2 regions of the Stenotrophomonas sp. YJH_SMC_79 genome follow, and region 1 is predicted to be linked to the other one. Evidence: riboswitches for the same ligand, from Rfam matches in the RefSeq annotation. Region 1 holds a riboswitch; the other holds the start of a gene.
What was found. Region 1 has a riboswitch for thiamine pyrophosphate ahead of AC5P57_RS18535 (TonB-dependent siderophore receptor). Riboswitches for the same ligand answer to the same signal wherever they lie in the genome.
Positions count from the first base shown of each region.

Region 2: it holds a riboswitch for thiamine pyrophosphate, as region 1 does, so the genes downstream of both, thiC (phosphomethylpyrimidine synthase ThiC) here and AC5P57_RS18535 (TonB-dependent siderophore receptor) in region 1, are expected to answer to the same signal.

Region 1 covers NZ_JCAFRK010000005.1:206,885-211,643, reverse strand. The annotation lists gene pnuC (nicotinamide riboside transporter PnuC) at 1-569, opposite strand, end outside; gene AC5P57_RS18535 (TonB-dependent siderophore receptor) at 578-2,767, opposite strand; TPP riboswitch at 2,838-2,933, opposite strand; gene AC5P57_RS18530 (phosphotransferase enzyme family protein) at 3,043-4,167, opposite strand; gene AC5P57_RS18525 (glycine zipper 2TM domain-containing protein) at 4,296-4,703, opposite strand.
Region 2 covers NZ_JCAFRK010000003.1:847,847-852,605, forward strand. The annotation lists gene AC5P57_RS14900 (BCCT family transporter) at 1-1,169, opposite strand, end outside; TPP riboswitch at 1,435-1,536, shown strand; gene thiC (phosphomethylpyrimidine synthase ThiC) at 1,619-3,463, shown strand; gene AC5P57_RS14910 (ion channel) at 3,579-4,250, shown strand; gene AC5P57_RS14915 (winged helix-turn-helix domain-containing protein) at 4,520-4,759, shown strand, end outside.

The sequences.
Region 1 (4,759 bases):
TACTGCGTTGCCACCTGCGGCTCGCGCGCGGCGGCGCTCCATGCGCGCAGGCCGAACACGGCCAGGCCGAGGAAGAACACGTACAGCGCGGCGGTCACGTGCAGCGACTTGAACAGGTAGGCGCCGACGTAGACCACGTCCACCGCGATCCACACCCACCAGCAGGCCACGTGGCGGCGTGCCTGCCACCACTGGCCAACCAGGCTCAGTGCGGTCAGCATCGCGTCCAGCCACGGCAGCGCAGCGTCGGTGAAGGTGTGCATGCCGGCTCCCAACGCCACGCCACCGCACAGGCCGATGGCCAGGTCGCGCAGCAGCTTGCCGCGCGCCAACGGCACGATGCGGATGCTGCCTTCATCGGCAGCATGCTGGCGCCAGTTGAGCCAGCCATAGACCAGGAAGCCACCGAAGGCGACCTGCAGCAGGGTGTCCGAGTACAGCTTGGCCTCGGCGAACACCACGCCATACAGCGTCACCGACAGCAGGCCGACCGGCCACGCCACCAGCCGGCGCTTGGCCATCAGCCAAACGCCGAGGATGCTGCACAGCGCGGCGGTCCACTCCAGCATCACGCCGCTCACAGCGCGAACGTCACCGACAGGCGGGCCTGTCGCGGTGCGCCGGGGAACAGGTAGTAGTCACCGCCGCTGCTGCCGGTATCGCGCCAGTAGAAGCGGTTGAACACGTTGTCCACCGACAGGTTCCAGGTCACCGCGCGCTCGTGCAGGCGATGCTGGAAACGCAGGCCCGCGTCGAACACCGAGTAGTCGGGCGCGCGCACGCCACCGTCGGCGCGGGCCACGTTGGCACCGGCATAGCGCCAGCCACCGGTCACATCCAGGCCCTGCACGAACGGCAGCGCATAGGCCACGTGCACGCTGGCGCGCACCTTCGGCACGTTCACCAGTTGATGGCCTTCATAGGCCGGTGTGCCGGTGTCGCGCGCGCGCGCCTGCAGCACGCTGGCGCTGGCCACGATCTGCAGCGCATCGGTCAGCTGGCCGTTGGCGGTCAGCTCCAGGCCGGTGTGGGTCTGCGTGCCTTCCTCAACGAAGGTGTAGCCGACGTCGCTGTTGTCGGGCTTGGCGTACTGGTACGGCTGCGAAATGCGGAACACCGCCGCGCTCAGCGTCAGTGCTTCGACCGGCACGTACTTCACGCCCACTTCCAGCTGCCGGGACTGCACCGATGGCAGGAAGGTATCGGCGTTGCTGGTCCAGAACGGCGCTTCCTGGCCCAGCGAAATGCCGCGCACGTAGCTGGCATAGGCGTTGAGCTGGTCGGTGGCCTTCCACACCACGGCGGTCTGCGGCAGGAAGCGCGACAGACGGCTGTGGCGCTGCGGGGTGCCGCGCTTGTCGTAGGCGCGCTCGTCCAGGCGCACGAAGCGGCCGCCGGCCAGCCACTGCCAGTCGTCGCCGAAGCTCATCCGGTCCAGCGCGAAGAACGCGGTCTGGCGGCTGTCCAGGCGCCGTGCGGACGGCCCCGGCATCTTCGGCGACGGCACGAACACCTGCACCGGTGCGTCGTGGATGTTGCTGGTGCCGACGTACTCGTTGACGCTCGGGCGCTTGTCCACGGTGCGGCGGAAGTAGTCGGCACCGAGGGTCAGCTCATGGCCGACGTTGCCGGTCTCGAAGCGGCCACGCAGTTCGGCACGCGCCTGCTGGTTGCGGCGGGTGTCGTCCGGGCTGCGGTAGTCGTAGACGTCGTAGTCGCCATTGGGCGCGAAGTAGTTGCCCGGCACGCTGCCATCGGCGCACTGCGTGGCGTAGTAGCAGCCATAGGCGAAGGCGACGTTGTCATCGATCACCGACCGGCTGTGGCCCACCGACACGCGCGACTGCCAGGCGTCGTTGAAATCATAGGTGTGCAGGGCGGTGATGTTGGTGCTGGCGATATCCACCGGGCGCTGCCACGGCTGGTAGCCGAGCAGGTGCTCGCGGTCGACGCCGCGCGGCAGGTCGCGCGCGCCCAGCAGCTGGTAACCCGACACCGAACGCTGCGAGCTGGTCTGGTAGTTGGCATCCACTTCCAGCTTGCCGCGCTCGCCGATCAGCCAGTCGGCGGCCAACGAGTAGAAATTGCGGCGGCCATCGGCGTGCTCGACATAGGAGTTGCTGGAATCCCACGCGGCATTCAGGCGCAGGCCGAAACGCGGGGTGATCCAGTGGCCGACATCGACGGCGACGTAGCGCGAGCCTTCCGAATCGGTGCCGAGCGTGGCAGTGCGTACCTCGGCCGGGCGCTTGCCGATGTAGTTGATGATGCCGCCCGGTGCCATCACGCCTGCGGCCAGGCCGGCTTCGCCCTTGAGGATTTCCACCGACTGCACATTCTCCAGCGCCAGGCGCTGTTCGCCGGCGATGGACAGGCCGTTGAAGCGGTAGCCGGTGGCGGCGTCCAGGGCGAAGCCACGGATGGCGATGTTCTGGTAGTAGCCCACCGGCGCGTAGGCATCGCCCAGTGAGGCATCGTTGCTGGCCAGCTCGGACAGCGAACGCACCTGGCGGCGGTCGAGGTAGTCACGCTCGAGCACGTTCACCGAGGCCGGCGTGTCCTTCCAGGAACCACCACCGAAGGCATTCACGCGCGAGGTATCGGCCTTCGGTTTGCCGGCCTGCACGCGCACTGCTGCCAGTTCGGTCGGCGAGCGTTCGGCGCCGGTGGCAGCCGCATCGGGGGACGCTTCGGCGTCGCTGGCGTGCAGCGGCAGCGCGGCGCAGAGGGCGAGGGAGAGCAGGGTGGGGCGCAGGCAGCGGTTCATTCGGTTCGTCTTCGGACAACAAGGGAGACGAAGCGACGGCGCGCAGGTGCACCGGCCCATGATGGGGGTGTGGCTGCGGCTCAAAGCTCCCTACGCCGGTGCAAACCGGATCAGGTTCCAAGGGACTCTCTCAGCCTGGCAGATCCAGGCACCCCCGCTTCAGGTGACCATTTCACTACAAATGGTACGGATTTGCGAGCCGGTGCCCTTCAGGCTGCGAGGTCAGATCCCTTTCCGCAGGAAAGGGATCTGACCCCAACGGTGTCCCAACCGGGTCACGCTACGGCGTGCAGCGCCTGCAGCAGTGCCTGTCCCGGCGCGCTGTGGAACCATGCCGGATGCCCCAGCATGAAGGGCTGCCACGCTACGTCGGCATTGGCGGTCGAGCCGGTGACGCCTTCGAAGTACTCCACTTCGGACAGTGCGAAGTCGAAATGGACCATCGGCAGCAGGTCGGCCAGCAGGCGCACGCGTGCCGCCGACAGCGGCAGCACCTGGCGATAGCCGTCGAGCAGGGCCAGCGCGATATCGATGCGCACCGCCTCCATGCCGTGCTCCAGTTCCAGCCACGCCACCGCGTTGCGCTCGATCGCCGTGGCGAGGTCGAACAGCGCGCTGGTGGGCGAGGCCAGGCCGAAATCCAGCACGGTACTGATCTGCCCATCGCGCCACAGCAGGTTGGAGACATGCCAGTCGTTGTGCGCCCACAACCGTGGCTCGTCGCGCAGGCGCTGGGCCAGGCCGGCATGCCACGGCAGCACGTCGCGCCGCAGCTGCGCTTCCCATGGAATGCGCGCGAGATAGCGGGCCAGCCCGGGGCGCTCGTGCAGCCCTGCCTTGATGGCCGCGATCGGATCGTCGGCACGGATCAGATCGTCGCGCGCGACCAGCACATGGGTGCTGCGCTGGGGCGCGTGGTAGCTGGCCGCAGCACGGTGCAGCTGCGCGAGTGCACGCCCGGCCTCGCGGGCCTGCGCGACGTCGGTCAGCAGCGACCACGACACGGCATCGCGGTACAGGTCCTCGCCGACGCCGATCGCATGCAGCTCGAAGGTCCATTCGCCATGTTCGACCGCAGTGCGGCCATCGGTCGCCGGCAGCACCTGCACCACCGGTACGTCCTCTGCGGCGAGATGGGCGATGAAGCGGTGCTCTTCTTCCAGGCAGGCCGCGCTGCGCACGCTGTGGTGATGGCGCTTGACGAACACCGCGCCGTCCACGCCGTCGACGATGGCGGCGGCCGACAGCGGTCGCGGGCTGTGCCAGCAGGGATGGCTGTGCTCGTCCAGCTGCGGGTAACGCGCACTCAGCCACGCAATGTCCGCCGCGCTGATCGGCGGCCAGTCGGCAGCGACCTCGTCGTTGTTGAGGCCCTGCACGCGGTGGGAGGAAGAAGTCATGCCGCAGCCCCAGTGGGGAAAGTCACATCCAAGGCTGCGCATTCAACGCCATGCGCGCGGCCAACGCAAACGGGCGGGTCATCGACCCGCCCGTGCCTGCATCAGCTGCGATGATGCCGTCGCGCCGCTTACCAGCCGCGATGGCGGCCGCGGTCGTTGTAGTAGCGGTTGTCGTAGTAGCGCTGGCGCTGCCAGCGACGGTCGTCGCCACGGTCGTAGTAGCCGCTGCGGTAATAGCCACGATCGTAGCGGCGGTCGTAGCGGTTGTCGTAGTAACGGTTGTCGTAATAGCGACGGTCGCGGCGGTCGGACGTGGTCAGGTTGCCGATCGCGCCGCCGGCCACGGCACCGCCGACAGTGGCAGCGGGATCACCGTTGGAGAGCAGGTTGCCGGCCACGCCACCGACCACGGCACCGACCAGGGTGCGCTTGTCCTTCCTCGACATCGCGCTGGCATCGCTGACCACGGCAACACCGGCCACCAGTGCCAGGGTCATCGCCAGACCACGGAAGCTGAGTGTGGAAGTACTGAGCATGTTCGTTCTCCTGTGGGGTGCATGCCACGCTGGGCAGGGAGGGCGCGGGCGCCCCG
Region 2 (4,759 bases), on a different contig from region 1:
AGCGGCATGCTGTCGAACAGTGTGAACAGCACCGTCTCGTAGCCATTGCCCAGCGCCTGCACCAGATCGGCATGGCCGAAGATCTGTGCCCACAGCGCGGTGCCGCCGAACACCGCGAACCAGAAGAAGCCCAGCAGCGTCGGCGCGAGCACTACGCCGATCACGAATTCGCGCACGCTGCGGCCACGCGAGATGCGCGCGATGAACGATCCCACGAACGGTGCCCACGAGATCCACCAGGCCCAGTAGAAGATCGTCCAGTCCGCCACCCAGGTGCTACCCGAAAAAGGCGACATGCGCAGGCTCATCGTCACCAGCTGGTTGAGGTAGGAGCCCAGCGTGGTGGTGAACGTATCGAAGATGAAGCCGGTCGGCCCAAGCACCAGCAGGATGGCTGCCAGCAACGCAGCCAATGCCAGGTTGAAGTTGGACAGCCATTTCACCCCGCGTTCCACGCCACTGGCGGTGGAGGCCATGTACAGCACGAAGGCGACGGCAATGATGGTCATCTGCACCGCGACGGTGGCCTGCACGCTGAAGACGCGTTCGATACCTGCCGCGATCTGGATGGTGCCGAAGCCGAGCGTGGTGGCGACACCAATCGCCGTGGCAACTACGGCAGCGATGTTGACTACCCGACCGATCCAGCCGCGATGGTGACGGCCGATGATCGGTTGCAGCATGTCGCTGACCAGGCCGCGCCCGTTGCGGTTGAACTGGAACCAGGCCATCGCCAGGCCGATCAGCGCATAGATCGCCCACGGATGCAGGCCCCAGTGGAAGAATGCATAGCGCATCGAGGCGCGCGCGGCGTCCATGCTTTGCGGCGCCAGGCCCTCGGGCGGCTTGCTGAAATGCGAGATCGGTTCGGCCGCACCCCAGAACACCAGGCCGATGCCCATGCCGGCAGCGAACAGCATCGACATCCAGCTGGCGCGGGAGAATTCCGGCTCGGCATCTTCACCACCGATGCGCAGGTTGCCGAAGCGACCGAATGCCAAGTACATCAGGAAAGTCAGCGCCAGGAACACGACCAGAAGATAGAGCCAGCCGACACTGCGGACGACATCGGCGAGTACCGACTGCACCACCGTATTGAAGGGGCCCGGTGCAACACCGGCAAGCAGCACCAGAAGCAGAACCAGTGCGATGGAAACGCGAAACACCATGAAGGAGCTTCTCCGATCAAGGGATTGAGGGGAGCGAGCAGAGCTTGCTGCGAGGGGCCGGCGACATGCAGCACAGACCGGGCAGGAGCCGCGAAGGCGGCGAGATAAGCATCGTTCGCGACGACACGATGCGCGTGCACGTTACTGAACGCGATGTCACGGTTCTGTTAACGAATAGCGATTGGGGTCAGATCCGCTTTCCGCAGGAAAGTGGATCTGACCCCGGGAGCAACTCCGGAGGCGGGCGGTCTATGCTCTAATGCACACCAAGAAGCGGGGGTACCGCGGCCATGTGGCCACGGTTGAGACAGTCCCTTGGAACCTGATCCGGCTCATACCGGCGTAGGGAAGCTTTGCAGTGCAGCCATGCCCGGACTCCGCCCAAGGACCGTCCGGGCGCGGCAGCAGTGCGCCGCCGCTTCGTCCCTGACCTTCCTGGACGATGCCCGATGAACGCACAGCTCTCCGCCCTGCAGCAACAGGCCCAGCAACTCTCCGAATCCGTGACCCGGCCCATTCCCGGCTCGCGCAAGATCCACGTGCCCGGTTCGCGTCCGGATCTGCAGGTGCCGATGCGCGAGATCGCGTTGACCCGCACGCCGACGCTGTTCGGTGGCGAAGAGAATGCACCGGTCACGGTCTATGACACATCAGGTCCGTACACCGATCCGGAGGTGCGCATCGATCTGTCCGCCGGTTTGCCGGAGCTGCGTCGCGGTTGGGTGGAGGAACGTGGCGATACCGAGCAGCTCGAAGGACTGAGCTCTTCGTTCGGCCGCGATCGCGAGCATGACCCGAAGCTCGATGCGGTGCGCTTCCCCGCGCGCAGCCTGCCACGCCGTGCGCGTGCAGGTGCCAACGTCACCCAGATGCATTACGCGCGCCGCGGCATCATCACGCCGGAAATGGAATTCGTCGCCATCCGCGAGAACCAGCGGCTGGACGCGATCCGCGATGCCGGCCTGCTGCAGCAGCACCCGGGCGAGGCGTTCGGCGCGTCGATCCAGAACATCATCACCCCGGAGTTCGTGCGCGACGAAATCGCCCGTGGCCGTGCGGTGCTGCCCAACAACATCAACCACCCGGAAAGCGAGCCGATGATCATCGGCCGCAATTTCCTGACCAAGATCAACGCCAACATCGGCAATAGCGCCGTCTCTTCGGGCATTGCCGAGGAAGTGGAGAAGCTGGTGTGGGCGATCCGCTGGGGCGGTGACACGGTGATGGACCTGTCCACCGGCAAGCACATCCACGAAACCCGCGAGTGGATCATCCGCAACTCGCCGGTGGCGATCGGCACCGTGCCGATCTACCAGGCGCTGGAAAAGGTCGACGGCCGTGCCGAGGCGCTCACCTGGGAGATCTTCCGCGACACGCTGATCGAGCAGGCCGAGCAGGGCGTGGACTACTTCACCATTCATGCCGGCGTGCTGTTGCGCTATGTGCCGCTCACTGCCAAGCGTGTTACCGGCATCGTCAGCCGTGGTGGCTCGATCATGGCCAAGTGGTGCCTGGCGCACCACAAGGAGAATTTCCTCTACACGCATTTCGAAGACATCTGCGAGATCATGAAGGCCTACGACGTGACCTTCTCGCTGGGTGACGGCCTGCGCCCGGGCTGCATCGCCGATGCCAACGACGCCGCGCAGTTCGGTGAGCTGGAAACGCTGGGTGAGCTGACGAAGATTGCCTGGAAGCACGATGTGCAGACCATGATCGAAGGCCCCGGCCATGTGCCGATGCAGCTGATCAAGGAGAACATGGACAAGCAGCTGCGTGAGTGCGGCGAAGCGCCGTTCTATACGCTGGGCCCGCTGACCACCGACATCGCACCCGGCTACGACCACATCACCAGTGCGATCGGCGCGGCAATGATCGGCTGGTTCGGTACGGCCATGCTCTGCTACGTGACGCCGAAGGAGCACCTCGGCCTGCCCAACCGCCAGGACGTGCGCGACGGCATCATGGCCTATCGCATCGCCGCGCATGCAGCCGACCTGGCCAAAGGCCATCCGGGCGCGCAGGTGCGTGACAACGCGCTGAGCAAGGCGCGCTTCGAGTTCCGCTGGGAAGACCAGTTCCATCTCGGCCTGGATCCGGAGAAGGCCAAGGAATTCCACGACGAGACGCTGCCGAAGGACGCGCACAAGCTGGCCCATTTCTGCTCGATGTGCGGCCCGCACTTCTGTTCGATGAAGATCACCCAGGACGTACGTGACTACGCAGAGGCCGGCATGAAGGAGAAGTCGCAGGAGTTCCGTGCTGCCGGTGCCGAGGTCTACCGCCAGGGATGATGCTGCACCGGTAGCGCCGGGCCATGCCTGGACGGCGCCGCGGTCCAGGAGAACCGCCGGGCGTGGCACGGCGCGACCCGTTATGCTCCGGCCACTGCCCAGCGGAAAGGACGCCATGCCTGTTGCCTTGACCACCCGCTGGCTGGCAATCGCCCGCCGCCACCCCTCGGCATGGCTGCTGGGGGCCCAGCTGCTGGCGGTCCTGCTGTATCCCGCGCTGGATGACACCGCCGCTGGCCGGGCGGCGCTGGGCATGTTCGGCATGGCGGTGCTCGGCCTGGCGCTGTGGGTGGTCCAGCGCAGCCCGTTGGGAACCTGGCTGGCATTGCTGCTGGCCATTCCCTCGGTGGTGTTCTCGCTGGCTGGGGCGCTTCTGGACCGCAGCGCGCTGCTGACCACGGCACAGCTGCTGGAAAGCCTGCTGTACTTCTATACGGCGGGGGCATTGATCGCCTACATGCTGCAGGACCATCGAGTGACCCGCGACGAGCTGTTCGCGGCCGGGGCAACCTTCACCCTGCTGGCCTGGGCGTTCGCCTTTGCGTTCGCGGTGTGCCAGCAGTGGTATCCAGGCAGTTTCCAGGGTACGACCGCGGGCCCCGAGCGCAGTTGGATGGAGCTGCTTTATCTGAGCTTCAGCTTGTTGTCCGGTGTTGGATTGAGCGACGTCGTGCCGCTGCACCCGCAGGCACGGGCCCTGGTGATGCTCGAACAGTTCGCAGGCGTCATGTATATCGGCCTGGTGGTGTCGCGTCTGGTCGGATTGACCATGCTTCGGCGCATGTGAAAATGAACGCCAGATAAAAATTTCGCGCCCAAAAGGGCGCGAATAGTGATGCAGATTATGTGAATGCGTCGGCGAGAGAGAGCCTGAGTGTCGACCCCGTCATAGGCGGGGTAACCGGCTTAGGCTAATATCCGGGGGCGTTATTGTTTTTGCGGTATGCGCCGATGCTTTGTGCGGAATCTGGCTTTTCGATGACCCTGTCCAGGGACGGTGGGGACGGTATTGCTGGTGAGCCCTGCCCAGGTCCCGTCCCTACTGTATAGCGGAAAATGAACAGCAGCGAACTCACGCCCATCGAGGCCGACCGCGTGCAGGTCGGCGACTGCGTCATTACCTTGTCCTCGCGTGAGGTCGAGGTCGAAGGCGCGCGCCGTCCGCGGCGGCTGACGCCGAAAGCGCTGGGCGTGCTGCGCGTGTTGATGCGGCAGCCGGGGCGCGTGGTTACCCGTGAAGAGCTGTTTGCCGAGGTCTGGCCCGATACGTTGCCGACCAATGACGTGCTGACCCAG